Regions from separate parts of the Streptosporangium sp. NPDC000509 genome, predicted to be linked through region 3. Evidence: riboswitches for the same ligand, from Rfam matches in the RefSeq annotation. Region 3 holds a riboswitch; each other region holds the start of a gene.
The links. Region 3 has a riboswitch for cyclic di-AMP ahead of ACFY3D_RS28650 (hypothetical protein). Riboswitches for the same ligand answer to the same signal wherever they lie in the genome.
Positions count from the first base shown of each region.

Region 1: another riboswitch for cyclic di-AMP. It lies ahead of ACFY3D_RS13465 (C40 family peptidase); the one in region 3 lies ahead of ACFY3D_RS28650 (hypothetical protein).
Region 2: another riboswitch for cyclic di-AMP. It lies ahead of ACFY3D_RS23770 (CHAP domain-containing protein); the one in region 3 lies ahead of ACFY3D_RS28650 (hypothetical protein).
Region 4: another riboswitch for cyclic di-AMP. It lies ahead of ACFY3D_RS27590 (hypothetical protein); the one in region 3 lies ahead of ACFY3D_RS28650 (hypothetical protein).

Region 1 covers NZ_JBIAYX010000006.1:190,677-198,165, forward strand. Annotated here, with positions in the region: gene ACFY3D_RS13455 (hypothetical protein) at 79-933, opposite strand; gene serA (phosphoglycerate dehydrogenase) at 1,218-2,807, shown strand; gene ACFY3D_RS13465 (C40 family peptidase) at 3,414-4,022, opposite strand; cyclic di-AMP (ydaO/yuaA leader) riboswitch at 4,010-4,227, opposite strand; gene ACFY3D_RS13470 (3-isopropylmalate dehydrogenase) at 4,383-5,429, shown strand; gene ACFY3D_RS13475 (branched-chain amino acid aminotransferase) at 5,603-6,697, shown strand; gene ACFY3D_RS13480 (Uma2 family endonuclease) at 6,961-7,489, opposite strand, start outside.
Region 2 covers NZ_JBIAYX010000013.1:35,885-43,373, forward strand. Annotated here, with positions in the region: gene ACFY3D_RS23765 (extracellular solute-binding protein) at 1-1,280, opposite strand, end outside; gene ACFY3D_RS23770 (CHAP domain-containing protein) at 1,710-2,405, opposite strand; cyclic di-AMP (ydaO/yuaA leader) riboswitch at 2,424-2,562, opposite strand; gene ACFY3D_RS23775 (hypothetical protein) at 3,291-4,331, shown strand; gene ACFY3D_RS23780 (DUF6716 putative glycosyltransferase) at 4,423-5,631, shown strand; gene ACFY3D_RS23785 (polysialyltransferase family glycosyltransferase) at 5,755-7,044, opposite strand; gene ACFY3D_RS23790 (glycosyltransferase family 2 protein) at 7,041-7,489, opposite strand, start outside.
Region 3 covers NZ_JBIAYX010000016.1:262,073-269,561, forward strand. Annotated here, with positions in the region: gene ACFY3D_RS28640 (AfsR/SARP family transcriptional regulator) at 456-1,169, shown strand; gene ACFY3D_RS28645 (nuclear transport factor 2 family protein) at 1,379-1,807, shown strand; gene ACFY3D_RS28650 (hypothetical protein) at 1,842-2,816, opposite strand; cyclic di-AMP (ydaO/yuaA leader) riboswitch at 2,820-2,956, opposite strand; gene galT (galactose-1-phosphate uridylyltransferase) at 3,029-4,108, opposite strand; gene ACFY3D_RS28660 (DeoR/GlpR family DNA-binding transcription regulator) at 4,105-4,905, opposite strand; gene ACFY3D_RS28665 (metal-dependent phosphohydrolase) at 4,990-5,586, opposite strand; gene ACFY3D_RS28670 (hypothetical protein) at 5,785-5,916, shown strand; gene ACFY3D_RS28675 (TIGR03086 family metal-binding protein) at 5,935-6,507, opposite strand; gene ACFY3D_RS28680 (choice-of-anchor I family protein) at 6,715-7,489, shown strand, end outside.
Region 4 covers NZ_JBIAYX010000016.1:31,464-38,952, reverse strand. Annotated here, with positions in the region: gene ACFY3D_RS27605 (hypothetical protein) at 1-94, shown strand, start outside; gene ACFY3D_RS27600 (roadblock/LC7 domain-containing protein) at 153-533, shown strand; gene ACFY3D_RS27595 (hypothetical protein) at 546-917, shown strand; gene ACFY3D_RS27590 (hypothetical protein) at 1,101-1,916, opposite strand; cyclic di-AMP (ydaO/yuaA leader) riboswitch at 2,163-2,312, opposite strand; gene ACFY3D_RS27585 (DUF4253 domain-containing protein) at 2,683-3,429, opposite strand; gene ACFY3D_RS27580 (hypothetical protein) at 3,778-4,095, opposite strand; gene ACFY3D_RS27575 (putative quinol monooxygenase) at 4,350-4,634, shown strand; gene ACFY3D_RS27570 (DUF427 domain-containing protein) at 4,723-5,106, shown strand; gene ACFY3D_RS27565 (primary-amine oxidase) at 5,234-7,114, opposite strand; gene ACFY3D_RS27560 (IclR family transcriptional regulator) at 7,290-7,489, opposite strand, start outside.

The sequences.
Region 1 (7,489 bases), on a different contig from region 3:
GCGCCACCTTGTCCGCGGCCGTTCTCCGGGACCGCCTTTCCGGTGCGTCATCACGGTGGGACGCACCGTGGTGACCGGTCAGTCGGTGACGTCGGCGCAGACCACGTGGGCGCCCAGCTCGACCATCCGCTGCTCGCTGCGCGCGTCGGCGACCCTCGCCATCAGGATCGGCGCCTCGCTCGCGGCGAGCTGTGGCAACCTGGCGCGCACCCCGCGATGGATGTCCCTGACCACGTCCTCGGCCGCCGACATGTGGACCTTCACATGCAGCATGATCCCCGGGGCGCCCGAGGAGGTACTGGCCTCGGAGATCCACACGTGGTGGACGAGCGGATAGTCGACGAGCAGGTGTGAGATCGCGGCACGCAGCGCGGGCAGGATCGGGTGGTCGCATCGGCGGTATCCCGGGTCCACCATCTGCATCGGGCCCGACAGGTGCGGGCGAGGCGCCGGGATCCACGGCTGGGAGGGCGCTGCCGGCACCGGTGTTCTCTGCGGGCGCGCGGGCGCGGGACGCGAGACCGTGGCCATCGCCCCGGTCGCGTACGCCGTCGGCGCCGCGCTCGACAGCGCGGGCGTGGGGCCGCTGCGCGTCGAGAGCAGGTAGCGCTGGAGGTCCTCGATCGGCACGGCCGCGGCCGCCGGACCCGCCGCGTCGATCACGATCTCCCGCACGCCGGTGACGCGCTGGATGTCGAGGATGGTGTCGGCGTCGCACGCCGACAGCGAGTGGCTGCCGCGGTGCCGCGCGTAGGTGTCCGCCGAGGTGTATCCGAGCAGGACACGATCACCGGCCTGGGTCGTGCCGAGCACGACGGATCGGTCGGGTCGCACGGCAACCAGGAGTCCCCATTCGGCCAGCGCCGCAAGCAGCCGGTGCGGGTCGCCGTGCTGCGCGAGCACGTTGCCGAGAGCGGGGTTCCCGATGCTCATATGAGGAACGATAGGTAGTGGACCACGGCTTATCAGGGTAATAGCGAAGTTTTCTTGGGATCAAGACCAACTTGAATTTTGGTGCATGAGATCTGTCAAGGAGGGGTAATCGCCTCGTGGGCCGCGAGGTCCCCTCACGTCCCACGAGTCTCCGGAGCCTCTCCGAGGGGCTCACCGACGGCGCGAAGCGTCTCGGATCGCGGGACACTCGTGAACGCGTTCACAAGCGCCGATAGACTACGTGAGGTCCGTGCACCCCTCACCGTCTAGTAAGGATCCAGCCTGTGAACAAGCCCGTCGTACTGGTCGCTGAGGAACTTTCCGAGGCTGGTCTCGCGGTTCTGGGCGCGGACTTCGAAGTCCGCCACACCGACGGCGCCGACCGCGCCCAGTTCCTGCCCGCCCTCGCCGACGTGGACGCGCTCATCGTGCGCAGCGCCACGCAGGTCGACGCCGAGGCGATCGCCAACGCTCCCAGGCTCCGCGTCGTCGCCCGCGCGGGCGTCGGCCTGGACAACGTCGATGTGGAGGCCGCCACCAAGGCCGGTGTCATGGTCGTCAACGCGCCGACCTCCAACATCACCAGCGCCGCCGAGCACACCGTCGCCCTCATCCTCGCCTCCGCCCGCAACGTCGCCCAGGCGCACTCCGCGCTCAAGGGCGGCGAGTGGAAGCGCTCGAAGTACACCGGGGTGGAGCTCGACGAGAAGGTCGTCGCGATCCTCGGCCTCGGCAAGATCGGCCAGCTGGTCGCGCAGCGCCTCCAGCCGTTCGGCGTCGAACTGATCGCCTACGACCCCTACCTGCAGCCGGCCCGCGCCGCGCAGATGGGCGTCCGGCTGGTCTCGCTCGAGGAGGCCCTGAGCGAGGCCGACTTCATCACGGTGCACCTGCCCAAGTCCAAGGAGACCATCGGTCTCATCGGCGACAGGGAGCTCCACGCGGTCAAGCCGAACGTGCGCCTCATCAACGTCGCCCGGGGCGGCATCATCGACGAGAACGCCCTCTACTCCGCGATCAAGGAGGGCCGCGTCGCCGGCGCCGGCATCGACGTGTTCCCCAAGGAGCCGGTCACCGACAGCCCGCTCTTCGAGCTCGACCAGGTCGTCGTCACCCCGCACCTGGGCGCCTCCACCCACGAGGCCCAGGAGAAGGCGGGCACCCAGGTCGCGCGCAGCGTGAAGCTCGCCCTCGCCGGGGAGTTCGTGCCGGACGCGGTCAACGTCCAGGGCGGTGCCGTCGCCGAGGACGTCAAGCCGGGCCTGCCGCTCGCCGAGAAGCTCGGCCGGGTGTTCACCGCCCTCGCGGGCGAGGTCGCCACCAAGCTCGACGTCGAGGTGCGCGGTGAGATCGCCTCCCACGACGTCCGCGTGCTGGAGCTGGCCGCGCTCAAGGGCGTCTTCACCGACGTGGTCGAGGACTCGGTCACCTACGTCAACGCCCCGCTGCTGGCCAAGGACCGGGGGGTGTCGGTCGAGCTGGTCACCAGCTCCGAGAGCCCCGACTGGCGCAACGTCGTGACGGTCCGCGGCGTCCTCGCCGACGGCCGCACGGTCTCGGTCTCCGGCACCCTGTCCGGGCCGAGGCAGATCACGAAGATCGTCGAGGTCAACGGCTACCAGATGGAGATCGAGCCCACCGACCACCTGTCGTTCTTCACCTACACCGACCGTCCCGGCATCGTCGGCGTGGTCGGCCGTATCCTCGGCGACCACTCGATCAACATCGCCTCGATGCAGGTGGCCCGGGACGCCAAGGGCGGTAAGGCGCTGATCGCCCTCACCGTCGACACCGCGATCCCGGCCGAGGTGATCGACCAGATCGGCGCGGAGATCGGCGCCGACAGCGGCCGCTCGGCCGACCTGGCCGACTAGCCCCGTTTCCCGCGCGTGCCGCGTCGTCGCGGGTCGGTGGCCCTTCCCGATCCAGGACGACATGCGATCACCCAGGACCGATCGGGGGACGTACGGGAAACACGACCGTGGTCCACCGATGTGGCCGCCGCCCCGATGACCGGGGCGGCGGCCACATCTCGTCTCAGCATGTGAGAAGTGTGTACGCCGGGCGAGACGGTGTTTTCGTGAGCAGGTAACCTGGAATGAAATGCGCCAGGTTCTCGTAATTCCTACCTGCCGCGGCGAGGCCTGACAGGGGCAGGCCGGCGACTCGCCGCGGTGTCGTGGCGCTTGCCGGCTCCAAGCCCCCGTCGCCGGTCCGTGATCCGGACCCTCGACATCAGGCCTGGTCGGAGTCCCGACCGGAGACTTGACCACCTTCCTTGCTCGCGTGCGACCGAGACGAGATTCGCCATGTACGACATGTATCCCTGGAACCGTCCCGAAGAGACAGAGGACGAGGCCACCGACGCGCTCCAGACCGCTCTGGACCGCAGGGACAACGGTGGTGCCCCCACCCGCTGAACCCGTTCTCGCCGCCACCGGGGCCTCCACGGCCTCCCGGCGGCGATCCGCCGGCGTGTCTCATCCGCCGGGCACGACTTCGGTCGCGAGCTCGACCCGCTTGGCGAGCTGGACCCCCTGCGGGTCGGGGCGGACCGCGCCGGAGAAGGCGGCGCGGCGCCAGGAGCTGAGCTTCTCCTCCTTGACGACGTCGCCGCTCTGCGGGGCGTGAACCATGTAGCCGGGCTTTGTGATCATGCCGACGTGGCCGAGACCGCTGAAGAAGACCAGGTCACCGGGTCTGAGATCCTTCCAGGCGATCTTCTTGGAGAAGGCGGCGTACTGGTCGTAGGTGACGCGGGGGAGTTTGATCCCGGCGGCGCCGTAGGCGCGGAGCATCAGGCCGGAGCAGTCGAAGCCGCCGTTGCCGGTGCCGCCCCAGACGTAGGGCGTTCCGCGCTTGGACATGGCCCACTGCACGGCCTTCTGCCAGGCGGGCCTGACGTCCATCGCCTTCAGCGTTTCCTTCAGTGTGGGGGTTTTGAGCGCCGCGGGCCCGGGGGCGGGGGGCGGGGAGGCGGCCAGGGCGGCGGTCGAGGTCGCGCACACCGCGGCGCCGGCGAGGATCAGGGAGGCGGAGATGGACAGGACACGGGGGAGAACTGTGCCGGACAGGATGATTCCTTCCATAAGGCCGGCCGGGTGAGCTGTCGGGCTCGGGCGTGGAGGCCGCCCTACGGCGCGAGAACGCGCTGATTCGCCCCAAGGGATCCGCCTGATGACGACCGGGAACGCGCTCCGGGGGAGGAGCGGTGTTCCCGGGGTGCGGTAGATCCCGTAAAGAGTGGTTCCCCGGCTCCGTGCGGGCCCGGTAAGGGGATGGCCCGTACGGATTAGGCAGTGATGTGAATGGGAGGACCATAACGAAACCTCTCGAAACGGTCAATACACAGCAAAAAAGGACAAAACGATCAGAGGGTCTGTCGTGCGAACACGTCCGCAGAATGAGACCGGTGTTCAATCGCCGAGACGGACCGGTAAGGTGCCTGCATGGATTCGCGTAACATTCGCCTGGCGGTCATCCCCGGGGACGGAATCGGAGTCGAGGTCGTCGCCGAAGGGCTGAAGGTCCTCGAAGCGGTCGGCACTAAGGTGGAGACCACCACCTACGACCTCGGCGCCAAGCGCTACCACGAAACCGGCGAGACCCTGCCGGACCCGGTCCTCGACGAACTGCGCGGATACGACGCGATCCTGCTCGGCGCGGTCGGCGACCCCAGCGTGCCCCCGGGCATCCTGGAGCGCGACCTGCTGCTCAAGCTCCGCTTCCAGCTCGACCACTACGTGAACCTGCGCCCGGTCAAGCTCTTCCCCGGCGTCGAGACGCCGCTGGGCGGATCCCGCCCCGAGGACATCGACATGATCGTCATCCGCGAGGGCACCGAGGGTCCGTACGCCGGAGCGGGTGGCGTCATGCGCAGGGGCACGCCGCACGAGATCGCCACCCAGGAGTCGCTGAACACCGCCTACGGCGTCGAGCGCGTCGTGCGTTACGCCTTCGACAAGGCGCTCGGCCGCCCCCGCAAAAAGCTGACGCTGGTCCACAAGACCAACGTGCTCACCTACGCCGGCGACCTCTGGGCCCGCACCTTCGACCGCGTCGGCCTGGAATATCCCGAGGTCCAGACCGACTACTGCCACGTCGACGCGGCCTCGATGTTCTTCGTCAGCCAGCCGGAGCGCTTCGACGTGATCGTCACCGACAACCTCTTCGGTGACATCCTCACCGACATCGGCGCGGCGATCGCCGGCGGCATCGGCCTGGCGGCGAGCGGCAACGTCAACCCCGACCGCACCGCGCCGAGCATGTTCGAGCCGGTTCACGGCAGCGCCCCCGACATCGCGGGCCAGGGCAAGGCCGACCCGACCGCCACGATCCTGTCGGTCGCCATGCTCCTCGACCACCTCGGCATGACCGCCGAGGCCACCAGGGTCGAGCAGGCCGTCGCCGACGACCTGGTCGAGCGGACGGCCGGCCGGGCCGGCCGGACCACCCGCGAGATCGGCGACGACATCACCGCCCGAGTAGCCGGCTGAGGAAGCCGCCTCCCTCGACCCCGACGCGCCTGGCGGCTCACCTGAGCCGCCAGGCGCGTTTTTGTTTCTCCAGCACTGCCGGTTTTCGGCATGGATGGAGTAGTTTCCCGTTACCCGGTCCGACGCAGAATGGACCCAAGGGTAAGCCAGACCTCAAGAGAAGGATCCGTGCGATGACCACCGCTCAGAAGCTCAGCTTCGACGTGCAGCTCTCCGACCACGCTCGCACCGCGGCAGAGCGCGAGCAGGTAATGGCGAGCCCCGGGTTCGGTCAGGTCTTCACCGACCACATGATCTCGATCGACTACACCGAGGGGGAGGGCTGGCACGACGCCAGGCTCATGCCGTACGGCCCGCTCAGCCTCGACCCCGCGACGTCGGTCTTCCACTACGCGCAGGAGCTTTTCGAAGGGCTCAAGGCCTACCGCCAGGAGAACGGCGCGATCGTGACCTTCCGGCCGGAGGCGAACGCCGCCCGCTTCAACAGCTCCGCGCTGCGGATGGCCATGCCCGAACTGCCCGAGGAGACGTTCGTCGAGTCGCTGGAGCTGCTCGTCCAGACCGACCGCGAGTGGGTCCCGACCACGCCGGGGCACAGCCTCTATCTGCGCCCCTTCATGATCGCCACGCAGCCGGCGCTCGGTGTCAACTACCCGTCCAGGAGCTACAAGTACATGGTCATCGCCTCTCCGGCGGCGGCCTACTTCGGAGGCGGGCAGGCCGTGACGGTCTGGCTCTCCACCGAGTACACCCGCGCGGCCCCCGGCGGCACCGGCTTCGCCAAGTGCGGCGGCAACTACGCGGCGGCCTTCGTCGCCCAGCGCCAGGCCGTCGAGCAGGGCTGTGACCAGGTGGTCTGGCTGGATGCGGGCGAGCACCGCTACGTCGAGGAGATGGGCGGGATGAACCTGTTCTTCGTCTACGGAGACCGCCTGCTCACCCCGGCGCTCACCGGCACCCTCCTGCCCGGCATCACCCGTGACTCGATCCTCTCCCTCGCCTCCGACCTCGGCCTCCAGGCCGAGGAGGGGCGCCTGTCGGTCGAGGAGTGGCAGCAGGGCTGCGAGACGGGCGAGCTCACCGAGGTCTTCGCCTGCGGCACCGCCGCGGTCGTCACCCCGGTCGGCTCGGTCAAGGGCGCCGACCGCGCCTGGACGATCGGCGACGGCACCCAGGGGCCCGTCACCTCGAAGATCCGCGAGGAGCTCGTGGGGATCCAGTACGGGACCCGTCCCGACCCGCACAGCTGGGTCCACAAGATCTGCTGAGCACCTTCCGCCGACGTCGAAGGCGACGGAGCGCACGGCTGGTCCACCCGATCCGTTGCCCCCGTTTTCCGCACGCGCCGCGTCGTCGCCGGTCAGCGGCCGTGTCCGATCCGGTGCGACGGTGATCGCTTCAGGTTGATCGAGGTCGCGTGCGGAGTACGGGGCCGATCCCCCGCAGGGCAGGCCCGGTCGAGGCGTCCGGGGATCCCCGCTCGGCGGGGGCTCCGGCCTCCCACCCCGGCCGGGCCTCCCGCCGAGTGGGCCTACCCTTCGGTCAGCTTGCCGGTGTCGATCGTGAGGTTCCAGGGAGCGGGGAGCTCAAGGGGCTCTCCAAGGGTCACCTGGTGTTGCCGCTGGTAACCCCTCTCCCCGGGATGGCTGAGGAGCCGGGCGAGATTCTGGGTGGCGTCGATCACGAGATAGAGCGGAACTCCGGCGATCGCGCAGTTTTCCGGTTTGGTGACGTGGTCGTCGCTCCGACTGCTGGGGGAGACCACCTCCACGACGAGCAGGGTCTCCTCCGCATAGACGTTCTCCTCGTCCCACATGCGGGGAGACTTCGGCACGACAAGGAGATCGGGCCGATAACGATCTTTCTGGACGCCCAGGAAGAGCTTGACGTCGTATACGGGGTGCCAGCCCTGTTCCGTGGCGAACGGGATGAGCTGGATCAACAACTGCAGGATGCTCTTGGCGTGGTTGAGTGTGGGCAACTCCCTCACCACGATCCGGCCGTTGATGATCTCGACCTTACGGTCGGGCCACTGGTCGCAGGTCCTCTGGTAGTGCGCT
Region 2 (7,489 bases), on a different contig from region 3:
TCCATGCCCTCGAGGACCTTCTCCACCGCGGTCTTGACCTGGGCGTGCTTCTCGCCGAGGAAGACGGGCAGCAGGTCCTTGACCGAGGCACCGAAGATCTGACCGGTCGGCGCGTCGTTGAAGAACGGGTTCTTCAGGTCGGCGACCGCCGGGTCCTGCTGGGCGGGGATGGAGCTCGGGAAGGCCGCAGCCTCCTGGAAGGCCATGACGTGGCCCTCCTTGCCGGTGAGGTAGTTCAGGACCTCGGCGGCCTCCTTGGGGTGCTTGCTCTGCTTGGGAACCGCGAGGTAGGAGCCACCCCAGTTGCCCGCGCCGCCGGGCACGGCCGCGACGTCCCACTTGCCCTTGTTGTCGTCACCGGCCGCACCGGAGACCACGCCGAGCATCCAGGCAGGGCAGCCCATGGTCGCGAAGGCGCCCTTCTTGATCGCGGCGTTCCACGGCGGGGTGAACGAGGCGAGCTTGGCGGTCAGACCGGCCTCGCTGAAGTCCTTCACCGTGTCGAAGGAGGTCTTGATGGCCGGGTTGCTCTCGATGATGAGCTGGTTGTTCTTGTCGAAGTAGGCGACGTTGCCGTTCTTCGGCGCCTCCTGCGACAGGATCACGTTGTAGAGCGTGTTCGGGCCGTCGAGGAACTTGGGATCGGTCTTGCCGGGGTTGGCGGCCTTGAACTTCTCACCGATCGCCTTGAAGGCGTTCCAGTCCGGCCAGAGCTTGCCGACCTCCTCGCGGTCGGTGGGCAGGCCCGCCTTCTCGAACAGGTCCTTGCGGTAGCACATGGTCATGCCACCGATGTCGGTGCCCAGGGCGAAGAGCTTGTTGTCGGCGTTGATGCCGTTGTCCCACTTCGCTGCGGGGAAGTCGGCCTTACGGCTGTCCAGCCCGTACTCGGCGAGGTCGGTGAAGAACTGCGGGCGGGCCTTCATGAGACCCATCGCGCCCTCGTCCAGGGCGATGATGTCGGCCGCGCCGCTGCCCGCCTGCAGGCGCTGGAGCAGCTGCGGGAGGTAGACGTCCTCGAAACGGTCGGTCAGGTTCTGGTACTTGACCTGGATGTTCGGGTTCGCCGCGTTCCACGTCTCCACGGCCTTGTCGTAGCCGAAGTTCTCACCGCCACCGAAGGTGTGCACGGTGATGGTTACCGGCTCGGCCGGGGCGGAGGAACCGCCCTCCGCGGCGGGTGCCGCCGGCTCGCTGGAGCTGCATGACGTGATGGCCAGGGCGGTGGCCGCCATGACCGCGACGGCGGCGAGCTTGCCGTGTCGCTTGTTGTTCAACATTCCGGACCCCTCTCAGGTGGTCGCCCGAACTTCATTGGGAGGCGACATCGCGAACCGGTCCCCGACAAACGCGGTCGTCGCGACGAGATCGTTCCTCAATGTGCTTTTGGGAGCGCTCCCACGAAGAGTGGACGATGGGCAACCAGGACGTCAATATGCCGAAACTCAACCGTTACATCCAGCCGCTTTAGGTGGGACTTTTGGTGTGAAAGGTTGACATACCTCCCACAAGGGTGATTGGGAGCGCTCCCACCTCACGGGCATACCAGTTGGGGCATTTCGTGGCCGTGCGGGGCTCGCGGAGGGGAGAGGGAGGGGCGGGCGGGGTGGAATATGGAATATCGTCAGGGGCACCGCTCGAACGAGCGGTGCCCCTGGGAGTGTGATGACCGGTCCGCGTTCACCGGCGGGGGCCGGGGTGGCCGGAGGTCAGTCCGAGTAGACCGGGTAGCCGTAACCGACGACCTGGGAGACGGGCCTGACGCGCTCCTCGACGACGCCGTTGCCGGTGTTGCCCTCGATCGTGGTGATCGTGCCGTTCCCGTTGTCCTTCTTCACGAAGCCGACGTGGTCGATGCCCTCGATGCTCTTGCCGCCGGCCCAGTCGAAGTAGACGACGGCGCCGGGAGTGGGGACGGTGCCCCAGTGTCCGTTGTTCTTGAACCACTTGGCGTGGGTGACGGTGTAGGCGTCCCAGCCCATCGTGGGGCGGATGCCGGCCGTCTCGCCGACCCAGGAGACGAACATCGCGCACCAGGGGGCGTTGGCGTACTCGTACACGCTCTTGCCGCCGTCGCGGGCCATGGTCTCCTTGGCGCGAGGGCTCGAAACGTACCAGGACTGGAACTTGGTTCCACCGCCCTGGGCGTTCTCGCGGACACCGATCTGCTTGGAGGCGATGTCCAGGATCTGTGCGGCGGAGACCTTGGGAAGGCTCTCGGCGATGACCTGCAGGGAGGTCTTCGCGGCCCCGGCGTCCTGCGCGCGGGTGTCGGCGGGCGGTGCGTTCACGACGCCGTGGCTGTCGGCCAGAGCCGCGCCGGTGGTGCCCGTCGCGAGGACGGCGCAGGCGCCCAGGACGGCGCAGACGGCGCGGGGGGTGGAGGTGAGGCGATGCTTGGTCATGCGGGGGTTCGACTCCTTGCTTCGCTTCCATACCGCCTACCGGGTTAGCTGACGGGTTCGGGCTGGGAAGTGCCCTACGACGCATGAGTGCGTTGATTCACCCCAGGAACGTGGTTCCCCGGTTCCGCAGACTTCGCGGATTCGGCGGCCGTGCTCACCGACGGCGGAAGGTTCCGCCGGGTGGAGCGCGGTCGGGCAATGTGACGGCAATGCACAGATCTGTATAGACCTAGACAATTGCCATGAACAGGACGAACGTACGACAACCCGGCAGACGATTACAAGTGGGACACATTGCTCTGACTTGGTAATACGTCCCAAATGAGGGGGTACGGCGGGGTGCCGCCTGGCGAGGGAGAGAGGAGTCGATCACGTCCCTCCGGCGCCGGGCGCACCTCCCTCCGGGGGTGGAGGGACGTCCGGGATCCCCCACTTTCACGGCGATCCGGGTTTTCCCGACCCGTCCGCGAGGCGTCGGCCAGGGTGTGCTATCGCGCGAGGGGAGACCCTCCGTCGAAGATCGTATAATCACCATTTTTTAGAACAAGTATTCGATGGTAAAAAGTATGCGGATGGTAGGAGTTCTCCCATGGAAGTGCCGGAGAGCGCGCACGGGACCCGGCGGCTCACGACCATGTCCGAGGAGGTTCTCGCGGCCTCCAGATGATCGGGGTCCACGGCCGGCGCCTCCCCGCCCGGCCCGCGACGATGAATCGTCGTGGCCCCGCCGACGCCGGCCCGCCCGACGGACATCCGGTCGTATCCGATCTCGGACGGTGGCGGCGGAGAGGTAAAGACCAGAGAGATCATCTGCAATCTCGCGTGGTCGGTTGTTCACCCGCAGTTCCCTGCTCCTTAAGGCCACCGGGTTAGGTTGTGCCAGTCGTGAACGGGTCATCGCCCGGCGTGGAGGACGGTCGAGACCACGCGCGGGAGCAGGATTCGGCCATCGCCTGGGTGGAATCCCCGCTGCAGATGCTCTGCGCGGTGGAGGCCCACCATGCCGGGCTGCTCGGCGCTCGCAGCCATCTCGTCCCCCGGGCGAAACTCCGCCCGCTGGCCGTGACAGGCCGCGAACTCGGCCGCCTCACCCTGCCGAGAGGGCTTGAGCTCACCCCGGCGCGCCCGGACATGCCCCGGCCGCGCCGGGGGGAGACCTGGGCGGTGGGCGACGCCTTCTCCGGCAAGGTCCAGTTCCGCTGGCTCACCGCGTCCCCCGGCCGGATCGTGATCGTCGACGACGGGCTCGCCACCATCAGGCTCCTGGAACTGCTCACCGGCAGGACGGGAACGCCCCTGCTGAGGGCGAGGGGGAAGACGGGAAGGCTCAGGACCGTCCTCGCCACGGCGGCCGGGCTCAGGCTGCGCGCCGCCGCCCGCGCGGGGCGGTTGTCGATCTTCACCGCGCTGCCGGTGCCCTCCGACCTGGCGAAGGCCGTACGTGCCAGGGGAGTCGAGCTGGTCACCCACGACTTCGCCTGGTTGCGATCCCAGCCGCTGCGAAGGCCCCGCCCCGCCGAGCGCACCGTCGTCCTCGGCACCTCGCTGGTCCGCAACGGCCTGATCCACCGCGAACGCTACTTCGGCTGGCTGGCCGGGCTCGGATCGGCCGAGCCGGTGGCCTACTTCCCGCACCGCCGCGAGGACCCCGGCGACCTGGCCCGGGTCGGGGAGCAGCCGGGAATCACCGTCTACGACGGCGGGATCCCCGCCGAGATGACCCTGCGCGGCCTGGCCGCCGAGCAGCGGGTGCTGAGCCTGCCGTCCACCGCGGTCACCTCCCTGCGGGTCCTGCTCTCGGCCCGGGGGGTCGCCGTGGAGACGGTGGACGTTCCCGACGAGTGGTGGACGGCCGAGGCGGCGCCGTCACTGCGCTCCCACCTGTCGAGGTTCGCCCATCACGACACGGGAGTCACCGGGTCATGACCCGACGGCCGAGGCCGGGCGGGCTCGCCGCTCGCGCCACGCACACCGTGCCCGCACACGAAACCGGGGAATTCCCCGCCGGAGGTTTTCTTTGAAGGTCCTGGCCGTGGCCGACTCCGACTCCTACCTGAAGTGGGCGGCCTGTCTGCTGCGGGACCTGCCCGCAGGCTGTGAGTCGGAACTGGCGGTCGTCCGCACCCCCATCACCCCTTCGCCGGCGCAGATCCACGCCGCCGTGGCGGGCTCGGCGGCAGACCCGCCGGTGCTGTCGGCCCGCGCGCTGCGCCGGGCCGCCGAACGATTCAGACCCGACGTGGTGCTCGTCGCCTGTACGGGACCGGTGGTGGACGTGCTGACCGCAGACGTGCTGACCGGGCTGCGGCCCCGGCCGGTGTTCGTCTCGGGGCTGCCGGGCATCTCCGTCCCCGCCACCGAGAAGGCGTGGCTGTTCCGCAGCGGATGCGACCTGTTCGTGCTGCACAGCGGCCGGGAGGTCGAGGAGTTCTCCGAGATCGGCGCCAGACTGGGCGGGGGCGGCCAGATCGGGCTGGCCAGGTTGCCGTTCCTGCGCGGTGACGCGGAGATCGCCGCCACCGGGCCGCGCGACCGGGTGGTGTTCGCCACCCAGGCCAAGGTGCCCAAACGCAGGGAGGAGCGCGAACGCGTCCTGCTCGCCCTGGCCGAGCTGGCCGCAAAGCGGCCCGACCTGGACGTCGTCGTCAAGCTTCGGGCCCTGGACACCGAGCGTCAGACCCACAACGAGCGCTACCACTACCAGCGCCTGTGGCAGTCGCTCGCCGAGGAGGGCCGGGTGCGCGCCGAGGCCGTGCGCTTCGCGGTGGGGCCCATGCACGAGCACCTGGCCCACGCGGTGGGCTTCGTCACCGTCAGCTCGACCGCCGCGCTGGAGGCGATCGCCCAGAAGGTACCGCTCCTGGTGCTGTCGGACTTCGGGGTCGGCGCCGAGATGATCAATCTGGTCTTCGAGGACAGCGGCCTGCTCGGCACCCTCGACGACCTCTCCGCCGGGCGCTTCCTGCACCCGGACGACGCCTGGTGCAAGGTCAACTACTTCCACCCCGGTGGCGAGAGCGACTGGGTGTCGCGGATGGTCTCCCTGGTGGGAAAGGCTCGCTCGGGCCGCCTCGCCCCGGCGATGTCCCTGCTCGAAGGTCCCGAGTACACCACCGCCCGCCGCCGCGCCCGCATGCGCGTGGAGGTGCCGCCGAATATGCTGCGCGTCGGCTACCGCGCCAAGCGCCGGATGCGCCGCTACCTCAAGGGGTTCGGCCGACTCTAGAGCACCGGTCGGGGTAGGGGCCGGGCGATGTCCGGCCACCGGGTGAAACCGCGGTTCGCAACGGATCGGCCTGGCCGCGTCCTATGTCGATCAACGCCTCTGCGTGGTTACCCGACCTTCTCCCTAGGGGAGCGCCTTCGACAGGCGGTCGCGGAGCCTGCCCAGCGGGCTCCGCTCCCTGGGGGCGGCGGCCGGGGGAGCGGTGATCAGATCCAGGGCGCCGAGACGCTGGCGCTTGAAGTAGCGGGCGGTGCCGTGCGCCTCCAGGTAGGCGGTGGCGCTCTCGCGAAGCCCCGGATACACCTCGGCCCGCATGCAGTAGCCGACCGCGCTCACCAGGGTGGGAAGATCCACCGGCGGCGGTTCCTCCAGCGAGCCGTCCGCCGACAGGCGCGGCAGCAGGGCGTCGGCGATGGTGGCCGGGATCCGGTTGCTGTTCTCGTACGGGGTGAGCCGCTCCAGGACCGATTCGACGCCCGACGTCGCCACCGGGAGCCCGAAGTACCGGCTCGCGGTGATCAGGGCGGTGGAGAAGCAGCCGACCACGAGCTCGGGCCTCAGCCCGGCGAAGCACGACTCGGCGGGTACGGTCTCCGCCACCACGTCGAGCTCGACGCCCAGCTCGGCGGCCGTCTCGCGCAGCCGCTGGGCGTGCCTGCGCCCGGCGACCGGGTGGGGCTTGAACAGCACGCCGCGAAATCCCCGGGCGACGAGGCCGCGCAGCATGTCGGCGTGCAGTCGCGCCTCCTCCTCGGGGGTGAGGATGCCGAGGGCGGACAGATACTGTCCGAGAATCATCGCCCGGCCCGAACGCGCGTCCCCGGTCTCCCCGCCGACCTTCCCGATCACGTCGAGGAAGGCCCGGCCGGGAAGGGACTCGGCGGGAACCCCGTACTCCGACAACAGCAACGGCGTGAGGCCGGGCACCAGGTCGAGGTGGAGCAGGCGGGTGATCCGCCCGGAGATCTCCGACGGCAGCGGGTCGCGGGTCGGGCCGTAGCTCATCAGGCCGTCGGAGTAGACCGTGATCGGACAGTCCCTGACCAGCCCTCCCAGGGTCCTGGCCGGGGGGACCGCGACGGACTCCAGGATCAGCTCGGCGGGACCGTCACCCAGGGACAGACGCGAGGCGACCAGGCGGCTCAGCATCGGCACCTCGATGACGCGGGCCCTCCAGTCCGAGGGATGCAGCGGGGCGATGATCTCGTTCCACGAGTGGAGTTCGTCGAAATGCGGGCGCAGCGCGGCAAAACCGGCCGCCTCGTCCAGGGGCGGGGTGATCTCCGGGATGGCCGCGTTGTTGGACACCAGCAGGATCCGGCGCCCTTCGCGGGGACCGAAGCGGCCGTCGTCGATCGCCGCCGCCAGTGTCATCGCGCCGAACAGGGTCGAGGCGTAGAACAGCTGCGTCATCGGTCCTCCAGGAGTCTCTGCAGGATCTGGTCGCGTTCCGGGTCCAGACGGATCTCGGCGAGCAGATCCGGGGGGAAGCGCCTCAGGGCCGCGGCGCCGCGCTCCTCGAAGCGGGCGCGCAGCTCGGGGGAGAACCGCTCGCCCGTCTCCAGGTGGTGGGCGAGAAGCGCGAGGAACATCCGCACCGCCTTGGGGGTGAACTCCTCCTCCAGGCCCTCGAAGACCAGGTCGAAGGCGTCGAAGAAGTGCAGCTGCCTCGCGTCGCCGATCTGTGTCAGCGAGCCCGCCACCATCCGCCGGTAGAACAGCCCGGCCAGCGACACCACCGCGAAGGAACCCGCCTCACGGTGCAGCCGCCAGATCCACGGCCTGTCCTCGGCGGTGTGCAGGTGCCCCGGGAAGGTCAGCAACTCGCCGAGGTCGCGGCGGTAGATCCCCGCCCACG
Region 3 (7,489 bases):
TCAGGGGGCTCGCAGCGGGTCCCGTCCCGTCGCCCATGGGGCGAAGGCGGTTCACGACCCTCTTTCGGGTCCCCTTTCCGGGCCTTCCCATCGGGTGCGAGACCGGTGAGATCCGCGATTCACGTTTCCGGCCGAGCCACCGGCCACCCGTTCCGAGCGCGGCGGCACAGTTCCGCCCTGATCGAGGTGGCGCTTCGTCGAGACGTCGTACGCGCCTGTCATCGACCGACACCTCACGTTCCCGATCCGTGCGCGACCGTCGTTCCGTGACGGCATGCACGGCGGAGAAGACGACATTCCCATGAAGAGGCTGACGTCCCTTTCCCACCCGCGAAGGAAAACACATGTCGCCTAACACCCTCCCGGAGGGCGAGGTACAGTTCCACGTTCTCGGGGATCTGGCGGTTACCGTGAACGGCGTCGAAGTGCCGATGCCGGCCCAGAAACCGCGAAAGTTGTTGAGCATACTGCTCAGCAGAGCGGGGCAGTCGGTGCCCGTCGGGATCCTGTCGGATATTTTGTGGACCGAACAACCCAAGAATCCGCGGAAGGCGATGCAGGTCTACGTGTTCCGCCTCCGGCATGTTCTCGGCCACGACCGGATCCAGCAGCGGGGTGAGGGCTATGCGCTGGTCACGCATCCCGACGAACTCGATGTCCACAGGTTCGAGGCGCTCGCCAAACAGGCGCTGAACGCCATGCTCTCCTCCGACATAAAGGATCTGGCGCGCTGTTCGGCGGAGGCGCTCGACATGTGGCGCGGCAGGCCGTACGCGGACCTGGCGGAGAGCGCCGTCGCGGACCACGAGGTCAGCCGGCTGGAGGAACTGCGAACCTCACTGCTGGAGCTTCGCATCGGCGCGGACATCGGCCTCGGGAACCACTTCGAGACCATACCCGAGCTGCGCGGCCTGATCATGCGTTTCCCGTTCCACGAACGGTTCCGCACCCTGCTGATGCTCGCCCTCTACCGGACCGGTCGCCAAGGGGAGGCGCTGGAGGTGTTCCAGGAGACCATCGTGCTGCTCGACCGGGAGCTGGGAATCCTGCCGGGTCAGGAAATGAGCACGATGCACACGCGAATTCTGCAGTCCGACCCGTTCCTGATGTCCGTCGACGCCGTACTGGAATGTCTGGGAGAGGTCGGCCTGAAGGCCGCGCATCGGTGAACCAGGGGCCGGTGCCGTTGACGAGGGGTGCGGAGGGCTGGACGCGCCGCGATCCGGCGCGGTGCGCCGACCTGGCCGTCGCGCCCCGGTTCCGCAGACCTTCGGTGTGCCTTCGGGCGACGGGACACCTACCCCGGCGATAGTTGTGCCTCGTCCCTCGCCCCGTATCGTCCCCACCAGTGATCCCGACGGTGTGAGGAAGGATCGGCATGAGCGACGACGCGGTGCGACGCGTTTTCCGGACGGTCGACTCGTTCGACCCCGACGAGTTCGTGCGGTTGCTGGCCGAGGACGCCACGTTGGTGTTCGGCAACGCCGAGCCGATGGCGGGACGCGAGGCCATCGCCGCCGGGTTGCGGGACTTCTTCTCCACCATCGGCGGCCTGCGGCACAGGATCGTGCGGAACTGGCAGGTGGACGCCGACATCATCGCCGAGACCGAGGTGACCTACCGGCGGCTCGACGGCACGGACGTCGGCGTCGTGGCCGTATCGATCTGGCGCACCCGCGACGACGGCCTGATCTCTGACTACCGCATATTCGTCGACCTCGCCCCCCTCCAGGCGGGCGGGGGCGCCGTCGAGCCCGCGTCCACGGGCGCGGCGCCCACCTTCGCCCACGGGGGCGCCCAGGGGTGAGCCGCCGCTCACGCGACCGGACGCCCCCCGGAGATCAGTACATCGAGATGTGCGGATGGTCGAAGTGGTTGGCCGTGATGCCGCCTCGGTTCGACATGAACCTCCAGCCGGAGCCGTGGTTGATGCGCTGGCGCCAGATCACGTACTTCACGCCGAGTTTGGCCTTGTTCTTGATGGCCCAGGCGGCGATCTCGTCGCCGAGCGCGAGGTTGGCGGCCGTGGGCATCGCGCCACCGGCGCTCATCATGAAGTCGCAGGCACGGCCCAGAGGATGCTCGCCGCCGTCGTTGACGGCCCGGTAGCAGCCGACCGAGTACGGCAGGTTGAAGCGCCTCATGACGGCGTCGCGCATGATCCGGGTGCGGTCGGTGATGTTGTCGGCGCCGGTGGGCAGCTGCGGCGCCCAGCTGCCGTCGGCGCGACGGCCGGAACCGGTGGGGGCGAGCCGGTCGAGCTTGTTCTTCATGTCGCGGATCAGCTTCTCGGCCTTCTCGCGCTGCGCCTGCACCTCCTTGGCCTCGTCGCCGATCTCATCGGTGAGCGTGGCGGCCGTCTCGGCCGCCCGCTTCCTGCGTTCGATGCTGTTGACGAAGCCCTCCAGGTGGGCGGCCTGCTGGGCGGTGAGCTGCTCCATCACCGCGGCGGCGCCCATGTCGCCGGAGAACATCAGCGCGGGCAGCCCTCCGCCGCTGCTCTGGTAGCGCAACTGGACGATGGAGTCGACCTCCCGCTTGGCCTCGACGTAGGTCTTCTCGGCCTTTTCCAGGTTCTGCTTGGCGACGATCTCGGCCTTCTGCGCCATCTTGAGCGACTCGCGGGTGGCCGCGTAGGTCTCGATCAGCTTGTCGACCTGCTTGCCGAGCTTGGCCAGCTCGGCGCGGAGCTTGGCCTCGGTGGGCTTGGGGTCCGCGCTTCCGGCGGTGGGGGCGCCGATGGTGAACACGACGATCGAGCTCAGGCAGAGGGCCAGAGACGCACGCCGACGGAACGTGGGGGACGGGGCCGCCACGCACTCTCCTCTCCTTACGCCTACCGGGTTAGCTGACGGGTTCGGGCTGGAGGAAGCCCTTCCACCGAAGTGGTTTCACCCCAGGTGCGGTGGTTCCCCGGCTCCCGGGCAAGGTGCCCGGGATTAGGCAAATCAGCGTTTACAGCCGATGTGGGAAGGATAGTAGTGGTAAACAGCAGGTCATGCGACCTCAAGACGAGACCAAGCGGTAATCAGTTCGTGACAACAGAGCGCAGCAGTTGTGCTGTCGCCTCGGGCGACACGTCGTTCACGAAGGCGCCCATCGCCGACTCCGACCCGGCGAGGTATTTCAGCTTGTCCGGCGCGCGGCGGATGCTGAACAGCTCCATGTGCGCGTACGACAGATCGCGGCCGGTGGAGACCGGTGCCTGGTGCCAGGCCGCGACGTACGGCATGGGCACGCCGAAGATCCCGTCGAGGCGGCGGAGCACGTCGGTGTAGAGGGGGCCGAACGCCGCGCGTTCCCCGGCGTCCAGCGCGACCAGGTCGGGGACCCTGCGGTGCGGGTAGAGGTGGACCTCCACGGGCCAGCGCGCCGCGGCGGGGACGAAGGCCGTCCAGTGCTCGTTCGAGCCCACCACCCGGATCTCGGCCGCACGCTCCGCGGCCAGGACGTCGGCGAACAGGTTGCCGCCCGTCCGCCCCCTGTGGCGCTCGGCCGCCCCGAGGGTGAGCCTGGTGCGCGGGGTCACGTAGGGGTACGCGTAGATCTGGCCGTGCGGGTGGGCCAGGGTGATGCCGATCTCCGCCCCCCGGTTCTCGAAGCAGAAGACCTGCTCCACGCCGGGTGTCGCCGACAGCTCCGCCGTACGGTCGAGCCAGGCCTCCATGACCAGTTCGACCCGCTCGGGGGAGAGTCGCGAGAACGCGGAGTCGTGCTCGGAGGTGAAGCAGACCACCTCGCACCTGCCGACCCCCGGACGGACCTCGCTCAGCCCTCCGATCGGCCGGTGGTCGCCCGGCTGGGCGGAGAACGAGGGGAACCGGTTCTCGAAGACCACCACCTCGTAGTCGGAGGAGGGGACCTCGGTGAGATTGCCCGGAGTCGAGGGACAGAGCGGGCACTCGTTGGCGGGGGGCAGGAAGGTGCGGCCCTGGCGGTGCCCGGCCACCGCGATCCACTCCTCGGTGAGCGGGTCGTAGCGCAGCTCGGAGGCGGCGGGACGGGGCGGCAGGTCGCGCCGGTCGGGTGCCGTGCGGTCGGCGTCGTCGCGCCGGTCGAAGTAGAAAAGCTCCCGGCCGTCGGCCAGGTGGGTGATCGTACGCTTCATCGGCCGGCGATCTCGCTCTCGCGCTGGGGTTCGGTGATGATCATCTCGCCCACCGAGGCGGCGAGCTCCTCGCGGGCCTTCTCGGTCATGCCGGAGTCGGTGACCACGATGTGGGCCTCGGCCAGCTCGGCGATCGTGCTGATGCCGACCGTGCCCCACTTGGTGTGGTCGGCGAGCACCACCAGGCGGTGCGCGGAGGCGACCAGTTCGCGGTTGGTCTCGGCCTCGAGCAGGTTGGGGGTGGTGAATCCGGCGCGGATGCTCATACCGTGCACGCCGAGGAAGAGGGTGTCGACGTGCAGGCCGCGGATCGCCGAGACCGCGACCGGACCGACCAGCGCGTCGGAGGGGGTGCGGACCCCGCCGGTCAGCACGACCGTCTGGTCGGCCCTGGGGGAGCGGTGGAAGACGTCGGCGATTCGGATCGAGTTGGTGATCACGGTCAGCTCGGGCACGTCGACGAGGTGGTGGGCGAGCGTCCAGGTCGTGGTGCCCGCGGAGAGCGCGACGGCCGTGGCCGGCCGGACGAGCCGGGCGGCGTGCCGGGCGATCGCCTCCTTCTCCGCCTGCTGGCGCACCGACTTGGCGGCGAAACCCGGCTCTTCGGTCGAGCCGGGCCCGGCGGCGGTGGCGCCACCGTGGACCTTCTCCACCAGGCCGCGTTCGGAGAGCACCTCGAGGTCGCGCCGGATCGTCATGTCGGACACGCCGAGCTCCCGGACGAGATCGGCGACCCTGACCCCGCCGCTGCCGCGCACCCTTTCCAGGATCGCCTGCTGTCGCTGCTGGGCGAGCATCGCCTCACTCCCCTTAATCCATCAGATTCCACCAAAATACCACGACCAGGTGGGGGAGGTTGTTGGATTGTGGTGGCCGGCCGTTCACAGTCGATCAAGCTCCGCCGCGATGTTCGCCCTCGCCGCCCCCTCCAGATCGGCGACATGGAAGATCACCGGAAGATCGAGCAGCGAGCGCAGCACCGCGGCCCTTCCCGCCCTGAACACGTCGTCGGGGACGAAGCCGTACTCCTCGCGCACGGCCGCCGCGTAGGCGGCGTAGACGTCGGGGGAGGAGCCCAGGATCGCCAGGTCCGCGTCGGACAGCACGGCCCCGTCCGCGTCGCCGGACGCGGGTGCGTGCGTGACGGTCATCCTGACCAGCCGGGCGACCGTCGCCACATCCTCCGCGGGCACCCCCAGCTCCGGCAGCGCGCGCTCGGCCAGCCTCGCGCTCCGCTCCTCGTTGTCCGCGCGCCGCGGGTCGTAGACGGCGTCGTGGAACCAGGCAGCCATCCGTACCAGGTCCGGGTGCCCCGCGTGGTCGGCGAGGGCGTCGACATGGGTGAGCACCGCCTCCAGATGGGCGGTCGTGTGATACCTGCGGTGCGGCTCGTCGTACCGGGTGATCAGTTCGCGGCCGAGGGGGTCGGCCCCCGCGCCGACGAGGGATCGCCAGCGGGCCATCAGCTTCTCGCTCATGTGACGGAGCCTAGAGTCCGGTGACGGAGCCGGGAGTCCGGCCTGACAGGTGAGGAGCCCGGTCACGCGTCCATCCAACGGGTGGGGAACGTCAAGACGGGGGAAACGCCGGGGAAATACGGTCCGCTGGAGCCGGACGGATCGCCGTCCAGACCTTGCGCGACGGACGTTCCAGGAGGAATGTGAAGATCTGGGCGAGTGAGATCGAGTCCCGTACGGATCCGGAGGAACCTCGGCGAAGGGGTGGTCGGCATGGGCAGACGAGCACGCAAGGCCAGGGCGCGCAAGAAGCGCAGGGCCAACCACGGCCGGCGGCCGGCGGCGGGCTGACGGCACGCGCTCCGATGGTCAGGCGCGGCGGCCCCAGGAGGCGAGCAGCAGGGTCTGCGGGTCGGTGTCCGAGGGAGGCTGCGGGTGCTCCCCGGTGGCCGCGGCCTGCCGATAGCCGGGCTCGGCGTCGCTGAACCAGGTGGCGCAGGCCTGGACCAACTCGGGATCGAGACGCTCGTCGGCACCGATGGCGCGGGCCAGGTCCCACGTGTGGATGAGCGCGTCGGCGAACAGTTCGGTGATGTACTCCCGGCCGGACACGTCGCCGAACGGCAGGTGGACGAGGCGGCCGAGGGCGTGAACGCCTGTCGCCGCCTGGATGGCGGGTACGGCCGAGGTGTCGAAGGCCTTGATGGGATCGTCGCCCAGCAGGTCTCCGTCGAAGGCGTCGCCGACGTCCGCGGAGGTCCCCCCGGCCAGCAGCACGGGAGCCCACAGGTTCTCGCCGACCACGTGGTTGACGAGAGCACGCACGTCCCAGTCGACGCACGGGGTCGGGTTCTCCCACTGCTCGGGGCCGATCCGGTGGACAAGAGCGCCGAAGTCGTCCAGTGCGCGGTGGTAAGCCTCGGGTACGTCGATGGTCATCATGCCCCTCCCGATGCCCTCCCGGGTCTCCTCCCGGCTCTCATCTTGACCGTAACCCCTGAACAGCCAGTAGTCATCGCGTCAACGGACATGACCGTCATGCCCGAGGTGCCCAAGGAATTCCGTAGGGTGCACACCTGACCGGGGACTTCATTCCACGGTCAGATCGACGTCAGCAGTAAGTCATGATATTTTGCGAAACTTCATCTCATGCGCACCATGACTTTCACCAGGGCGACCGCCGCGGCGGTCACCGGTCTGCTCCTCCTGCCCCTCTCCGCGGTTCCGGCCACCGCCGAATCCGGCCACCGGGGCATCACGCTGACCTTCCTCGGCCGTCACACCGCCGGAACCGCCGGGGCCTCGGAGATCACCGCGTACGACGCCTCCACCCGCAGGGTCTTCGTGGTGAACGCGCAGGCCGGTACCGTCGACGTGCTCGACATCCGCGACCCGCGCAAGCCGCGCAAGGTCGCCACCCTGGCCACCCCCGGAGCCAACAGCGTCGCGGTGCGCCGCGGCCTGGTCGCCGTGGCCCAGCAGGCCGCGGTCAAGACCGACCCGGGCACCGTCGCCTTCTTCGACGCCGCGAGCGGGAAGAAGCTCAGGCAGGTGACCGTGGGCGCGCTGCCCGACATGCTGACCTTCACTCCGGACGGGACCCGGGTGGTCGTGGCCAACGAGGGCGAGCCGTCCTCCTACTGCGAGGGCGAGGCGGCCGACCCCGAGGGTTCGGTGAGCGTCGTCGACCTGCACCGCTGGACGGTGCGGACCGCGGGGTTCGCGAAGTTCGACGCCGAGCGGCTGCGGGCCAGGGGAGTGCGGATCACCGGCCCCGGCGCCACCGCGGCCCAGGATCTGGAGCCGGAGTACGTCACCGTCGACGGCGACACCGCCTATGTGACCCTTCAGGAGAACAACGCGCTCGCGATCGTCGACCTGAACCGGGTCGTGGTTCGCGACGTCGTCCCGCTGGGGCTGAAGG
Region 4 (7,489 bases), 230 kb from region 3:
GGAGACGTCGGAGTGGATCCCCAGGGCGAACGGGGACCCGGCCGACGTCAACCTGCTCATCCGGCTCAGGAACGCATTGGAGGCAATGACTTGAGCCCGGTCACATGCCGATAAGGCTACGGACGCTGAAGTTGATCGGAAGGAGGATGCCGGTGGAACTGCGCGAGGAGATACGCCGTGAGATGGCGATGCTGCGAGAACGCGTACCCGACGTGGACGGGAGCATCGCGTGCAGTGTCGACGGCCTGACGATAGCCAGCGACCTGAGAAACGACATCGAGCAGACGGGCGCGCTCTCCTCCGCGGTGCTCGCCCTGAGCCGCCGGATGACGGGCATCGCCGGCAAGGGCGCCTTCGAGGAGACGCTCATCTCCGGAACCAACGGCTACGCGGCGTTCTACGCCGCCGGACCCAAGATCGTTCTCACAGTCCTGGCACGCCCGGGGACCAATCTCGGGCTGCTCAGGCTGGAGGGCCGCAGAACGGCGGACCGACTCGCCGCCGTCAGCTCACGCACATCGATATCCCAGTGATCGGAGACAGTGATGGGCAACATGGACATCTCTCTCAAGGAGATGATGGCGATCGACGGCGCCATCGGCGCGGTCGTCGTCGACTACAACAGCGGGATGGCGCTGGGCGCGCTCGGCGGGTCCAAGGATCTCGACCTCCAGATCGCGGCCGCGGGTAACACCGAGGTCGTCAGGGCGAAGATGCGGACCATGGAGTCGCTCGGCCTCAAGGACGGCATCGAGGACATCCTCATCACGCTCGGCACGCAGTATCACGTGATCCGCCCGATCTCGGGCCGGAGCGGTAAAGGGCTGTTCCTCTACCTGGCCCTCGACCGGAACCGGGCCAACCTCGCGCTCGCCCGGCACAGCCTGCGCGGCATCGAGGAGAAGCTCGAAGTCTGATCCTCCGGTTTGCGGCCCGCGCCCCGGCAGGCGCGGGCCGCACCGGAACCCTCCGCGCCCCGAGGGCGGTTCTTCCCGGTGGCCGGGCTGTCGGGGACGGTGGCGAGGTCGGCTCTTCCCGGCCGCCACCCCCTCGGGGACGGTGACGGGGGCCGGTTCTTCCCGGCCGCCACACCGTAGGGGTCAGTTCTTCTCCGCGGCCACGCCGTCGGGGACGTACTCGGAGACATGCTCGACCATCACCTTGGGCTTGCCGAGCCAGGGCCGCGCCTCGGCGCTCACCAGCTGGGTCTGCAGGCCGATGCCCAGCTTCCTCGCCATCGCGAAGACGGTCGTCGGCGGCTGGGCCGGGTTGGTGTCCCTGCGGTTCCACGCGCCGGTGGAGAACGCGACCGGGTGGTTCTTGATCCCCGTACCGCCGCCCCACTTGGTGACGACGTACTGGATGTCGATGTGGCCCATGCCACCGTTGCCGTCCACGCCGAGCGTGCCGGCGTTGAACGTGCCGCCGGTCAGGTCGGCGAAGGTCTTGGCGTCGATGTCGATCATGATGCCCCGGTTGGAGGGGTTACCCGGGCCGCGGTCGCCGACGAAGAACTTCGCCTTCTTGCCCTTGTAGAGGATGTATCCCTCGGTGAACAGGGGCCAGCTCGGGCTGGCGATCATGCCCTTCTGCATCGGCTTGCCGCTGGCGGGAAGTCCGGTGTCACCGGCCCGGCCCGAGGAGTCGTCCCAGAAGTAGGAGGCCGTGGTCGCACCCTGGAGCAGAACGGCCTCGGTACCGGCGGGCGCGCCGGCCGCCGGGTCGTTCGCGAGGCGGGTGGAGGCGGGGGCCGCGGAGGCGGGGAGCGCGAGGGCGACCCCGGCGGAGACGAAGAGGCTCGCGGCGGTGAGGGCCGCGGCGAGGCCGCGCCCGAAGGAGGTGTTCCTGTACGGGGATCGCTCGCCCGGACAGAGCTTGTTCAGGTCGTTCTTGTGCATACCAAAGGAGGGGCGCATGAAGAAAGGGCTCTTTCACGAGGGAACGGGGCGGCCATGTGCGAACACCGAAGGGGTGCACTGGCGGGGACGCGCTCATCGGAAAAGGTGGCGTAGCCGGATCAACCGATCACTACGCGGAGCACGGTCCTGAAGGTGCCGCGAGCGGGCGCGGCGGGTCGAGGGGACGGGGGGCGGCGTGAAAGTTCAGGTGGTCGGTGCGGACAGAGGGTCCACCGACGTGGTGACGCGGTGATCCATGAGGGGATCTCCTCTCCATCTCGTCTACCGGGTTAGCTGACGGGTTCGGGCGGTGGAGTTGCCCTACCGCCGCACGTTCGCGGCGGATTCACCCCGGAAAATTGGTTCCCCGGCTCCGGAGCCCTGCGGGCCCTCGGGATTCGACGTCGGCCGGCCGCCTCCTCTTGTGAAGGGCAGGTCGCCAACCGATAACAGTGGACACTACCCACCAAACCGGACAAAGCAAAGCAAACACCATGAAAAACCCAGAAGATCTACCTACAAGCTTCAAGGAAGCCCCATCGATCGCCCCGCCAGGTCGGCATCCGCCCTACCAGCGAGAACGCCTCCCCCATCCCGGCAACCACCGCGAGACCCCCACCCCCAGACGAGTCCTCCCCATCGGCGGCCGGCAGCCCGTCCCGTGGGACGAAGCCCTTCCCAGAGACCCACACGGGGCCTCCTCACCGGGGGTCGACAGCCCATCGCGGGACCCTCACCGAGACCCGCACGGGATCTCCCCACCCCGCGGGTCATCCCCGTCCGGTCAGTCCCACCAGAACGACCAGGCGTTCCTGCCCTTGATCTGCTCGGCGTAGTCGATGAGGGTCCCCGCCCCCTGGATGATGCTGTCGGGGCAGAACGTCCAGTGTTCCGCCGCGACGTGCAGGGCGTGCTCGGAGGTCGTCGGAGGCGCGGCGACACTGAGGTCGAGAGTGTTGAAACCCATCCCGACCACCCGCACCCCGAACCTCTCCTCCCAGCTCCGTACGACGGCCGCGAGCGGGACCATCCACTCGTTGTGGTTCAGGGCACCCTGCCAGCCCATCACGGCCAGGGCGTCGGCCCCGCGCTCCACCGCGACGAGCCCGAGCGGGGTCCTGCGCTCGGCCACCAGCCCGGCGTACCAGTCGGCGACCACACCGGGATCGGCGGCGAGCCTCCCCCCGGGCGCAGGGCCCGGACACTCGGGACCGTAGGGGTCGAGGATTTCGAGCTGGTCCAGGGTCGCCCTCTCGATCCAGTCGGACCACACCTCGGCCATGAACGCGGCGGCGTTGTAGTTGTCGATCTGAGCGGCGGTGTCAGGGGCGATCTGGCCGGCCGACCAGGGCTGGACGGAGTCCTCCAGCAGGACCGGCCACAGGCCCGACTGCTCGTGCTGAGCCCTCAACCGGGCCCAGTACTCACCGGAGACCGTCACCTCACTCAGCCAGAACGCCGGACGGCGACGGACCGCGAGCTGAGCGTAACCGGGGTCGGGCCACACCACGTCCCCCGGTGGCAACTCCACCGAGAGCCTCCTGCCCCTACCTCCCCCGTCCCCCTCGCCTTCGTGGGCTCCTTCTCCCCCATCGGCGAACAACTGGCCCAGAACTGGCGGGAGTCTCTCACGCTCGCAATCGCTCATCTCTACCGATCCGATCCTGACCACGGATCAATTTTGGCCCGTCAACCACCCCGAGGGACAGTTCTGCCCTGGTCCAGGCAAAAATTATCGGTACAGAGGGGAACGAAGCCGAGCGGGTGCCACCCCTCCACGCCCGACGAACGCTTAACGAGGCCGTTCGGGGCCACACGTCACGTCCGCGAGGGCGCCGTGAGTCTCGGGGGTGATGGACGGGCCCGCGAAGCCGGAGAGCTAGGGCTCGAAGAGCACCAGGGGGTGGCGCCGCGTCATCTCCAGGACCACGCGGCACACCTCCCCCGCCCGTGGGAAGACCGCGTTCATCAGTACGAAGTCCTCCCCCACGGTGAGCGGCTCGGACCACGGTGAGGCGCCGTAGTTCTCGACGGTCAGGTCGGGGAAGAGCGTCGTCAACTCCTCGTAGAAGGCCGCCACCTCCGGGCGCGGCTCACCGGGCGCGGCTCCGCTCTCGTCCCAGGTGAGATACCGGAGAAGGGCCTCCCGCGCGGTGATCGGTCCGGCCGCGAACCAGACTCCGAGATCAAAGCTCACAGCATGTCCTCGTCGTCCTCGTCGTCCTCGTCGTCGCCTGCCCAGCCGTCGAATCCTACGTGCCCGGCGGACACCTGATATGCGCGAACGGCACGGAAAGACCGACGTCTGAAATGCGCGACCGGCGCGGAGGACGGACACCTTTATATACGCGGCCGACGAGGAGGGGGCGCGGGCGGCCGGGACAACGCGAAAAGAGGGCACGCGTGCCCGTAGGGCGGGGTTCTGTCGGTGGCGGCCCATACCCTACCGGCATGATCATTGTCTCCGGCTGGATCCGTGTCGACCCCGATGCCCGCGACGACTACCTCAAGGGATGCGTGAGCGTGATCGAGCAGGCCCGCGCCGCGTCCGGCTGCCTCGACTTCACGCTCGGCGCCGACCTCGTCGACACCGGCCGGATCAACGTCTACGAGCGCTGGGAGTCGGAGGAGACCCTCGACGCCTTCCGGGGTTCCGGGCCGAGCGACGACCAGGAGACGATGATCCGCGACGCCCAGGTGTCGCGCTACCAGATCTCCGGCGTCGGCCCCGCCTGAGCGGGGGTCGACACCGGGGAGGGGGATGGCGACGCGGTTCAGGGTCCGGGGTCCGGCAGACTGGACATGACAGAAAGGGGTTCTCGTCATGACCGACAAGCCCATCCTGGAGCCCAGCCCCAGTCACCCGATCACGATCACGCCGAACCCGGCCCGGATCGTCGTCTCGGTGGCAGGCCGGGTGGTCGCCGACACGCGGAGCGCGTTGACACTGCGGGAGGCGGCGTACCCGCCGGTGCAGTACATCCCGATCACCGACGTCGACCGCTCGCTGCTGGAGCGGACCGACACCGCCACCTACTGTCCTTTCAAGGGCGACGCGAGCTACTACACCGTCACGGTGGACGGGAAGCAGGCGGTGGACGCGGTGTGGTTCTACGAGTCGCCGTATCCAGCCGTCGCCGAGATCAAGGACCACGTCGCCTTCTATCCCGACCGGGTCGACTCCATCGTCGAGGAACCGGCCGCCTGAGCGTCTTTCGGCCCGAGTCCGGCGGGAGACGCCCACTCTCGTGCCCGCCCCTCCGGTCACCACTCGGGACGGGCACAAACGCCATGAGGAGCCTGATGTCTCAGCAGGTTCGACAGGTTCTGGCTGGTCAGTGACAGTGGCGCTTCGCCTCCGACGGTGGCACATCGAGGGCGGGGTTACGGTCGAAGAAGTTCACCGGAAGCAGGTGGAAACCGGCTCGCTCCACTGGCATGACCGGCCAGTCCTCTGCCCGCGGGACGTGCGTGACGCCGAGCGTGTACCAGACGACGACGTCGGTGTCGACGACCGGCCGATCGGCCCGTGTCCAAACGGGAAGACCGTCCCCGTTACGGTGCTGGTTCGGGAAGTCGCCGGCGGAGCGCATCTCCGACGGCGAGTAGGGGGTGACCCAGAGGTTCCGCTTGGTGAAACCGGCCCGTTGTGCCACCGGAGCCTCGTCCTGGGCGAGCAGTGTCGCCGACGCCCAGCCCGGGAGCAGCTTGTAGCCGACAGGCAGACCCCAGGCGTTGGTCTTGCCCCGGTTGACGACCGTCCAGTTGCGTGACACCTGAGGGTCGGTGAGGCCGACGCCGCTGAGCTCGGTCTCCAGCAGGGTCTTGCGGACGGTGAAGGAACTGCCGGTCGGATTGTCCGGCCCGATCGGGATCCGCACCGCGTCGTTCTCGACGACGCTGTTATCCGGACCGTCGATCTCGAAGTCCAGCCGGAAGGAGAAGATGTGCTGGTGATAGGGGGCGACGATGTTCTCGCCGATCCGGGTCGCGCTGGGCGCGGCCTCCCCCTCGTGGATCGCCCTGGTCTGCACGATGCCGGTGAGCTTCGCCTCGACCTGGACCGAGCCGTCCTGATGGAAGTACCAGAAGAAGCCGTACTCGTAGTTGCCGACGGTGGCGATCGAGCTGACCACGAGCCGGCGCGAGCGCCGCACGTCCGTGACTCCGGTGACCCAGTCCTGGTGCTTCCAGAGGATGCCGTCGTCTTCCTCATGGATGCAGATGGCGTTGGGAAGCGTGTACGGTTCGCCGTTCTCGCCGGCCAGCACCGCGTCGAGGTAGCGGATCTCGCCGAGGCAGTCGCAGCCGAGGACCAGCGAGTTGGTGAGCTTGCCGAGCCCGAACTCGCCGACGTCGAAGGCACTGCGCCAGTTGTGCTCCGGCGCCGAGTCCCCGTAGGGCACGACCATCTCGGCCACCGAGCCACGATGCAGGATGCTGCGGTACTCGTCGCCGTCGCGGTACTCCAGGCCGTGGATGACCAGGCCTTCGAGGGGGTGGAGGCTGACCTGGAACCGCCACTTCTGCCAGGTGAGCTCGTTGCCGTCGATGGTGAACCCGACGCCATCCGGTTGGGTGATCTCCAGCGGCTTGACGTCGTCGCGCATCGGGGTGTTCGACTCGGCGTCGTAGTTGGCGCAGGCGCGGTTCATGGGGCGCACGCCGTAGTCCCTGACGTCCAGAACCTCGCCGGTTACGAGGTCCACGAACGCGACCACGCCCTCGATCGGGTGGGCGTAGCCGTTGTCGGTGGGAAAGTCTCGCACGTAGGAAATCGCGCCACAGACCCGGTTCCCTTGGACATCGGGAATGTTGCCGACGCACCATGGGTCGACCTGGACGTGGGTTACATCGGTGATTCCTCGTTTGGCCAGCGCGTCGACATATCGCTGGTCTTTCTTCACCGACGCCGCCACGCCCTCGAATTCATCGAGCAGTACCGGCGCCGCTCCCTCGGCGACGACGTCGGCCGACGAGACGGACTCGGTGTCGAGATCGATCCGGACGTCGTACGAGCGGCCGGTGGAGCGATCCACGATCATGGCACGGGCTCGCCTGGCCATGTGCTCGCCGGCACGCAGCAGGGCCTTGTCCGGCTCGTCGGTGAAGACCGCGCTGAAGCCCAGCGCCTCACCGAGACCGGCCCCCCGGGCCAACCGGGCGACCGTCAAGATCTCGTCTGCGGTCAGTGGGGCGAACAAATCGTGCCGCATGTTGTTCCTTTCCCGATAGGTGGCCTCCACTGTCGCGGCGACAAGGCGCTCTTACCAATGCCGTGTTTCGGTCAGTGAACCCCTTTTAGCTTCTTATTGACGGCGAAGTCAGGGGCATGCGAAAGCCACCCTCATCCAGGCGGGATGAGAGCGGCGATAAAGAACGGCAATATGCTCAGGCCGCGTATGTTCTCTGTCCGAGGCCGCGGGCGATGCCCGCTGCCGTCGAACGTAGCTCGGGCAGGAGCGCCCGGGGCACCAGCCGGCCCACCGGAACGGTAACCGACACGGCCGCGGACACCGGTCCGCCGCCGTAGGCCGCGATCGGCACGGCGATGCTGCCGAAACCGAGCTGGGTCTCCTCCACCTCCAGGG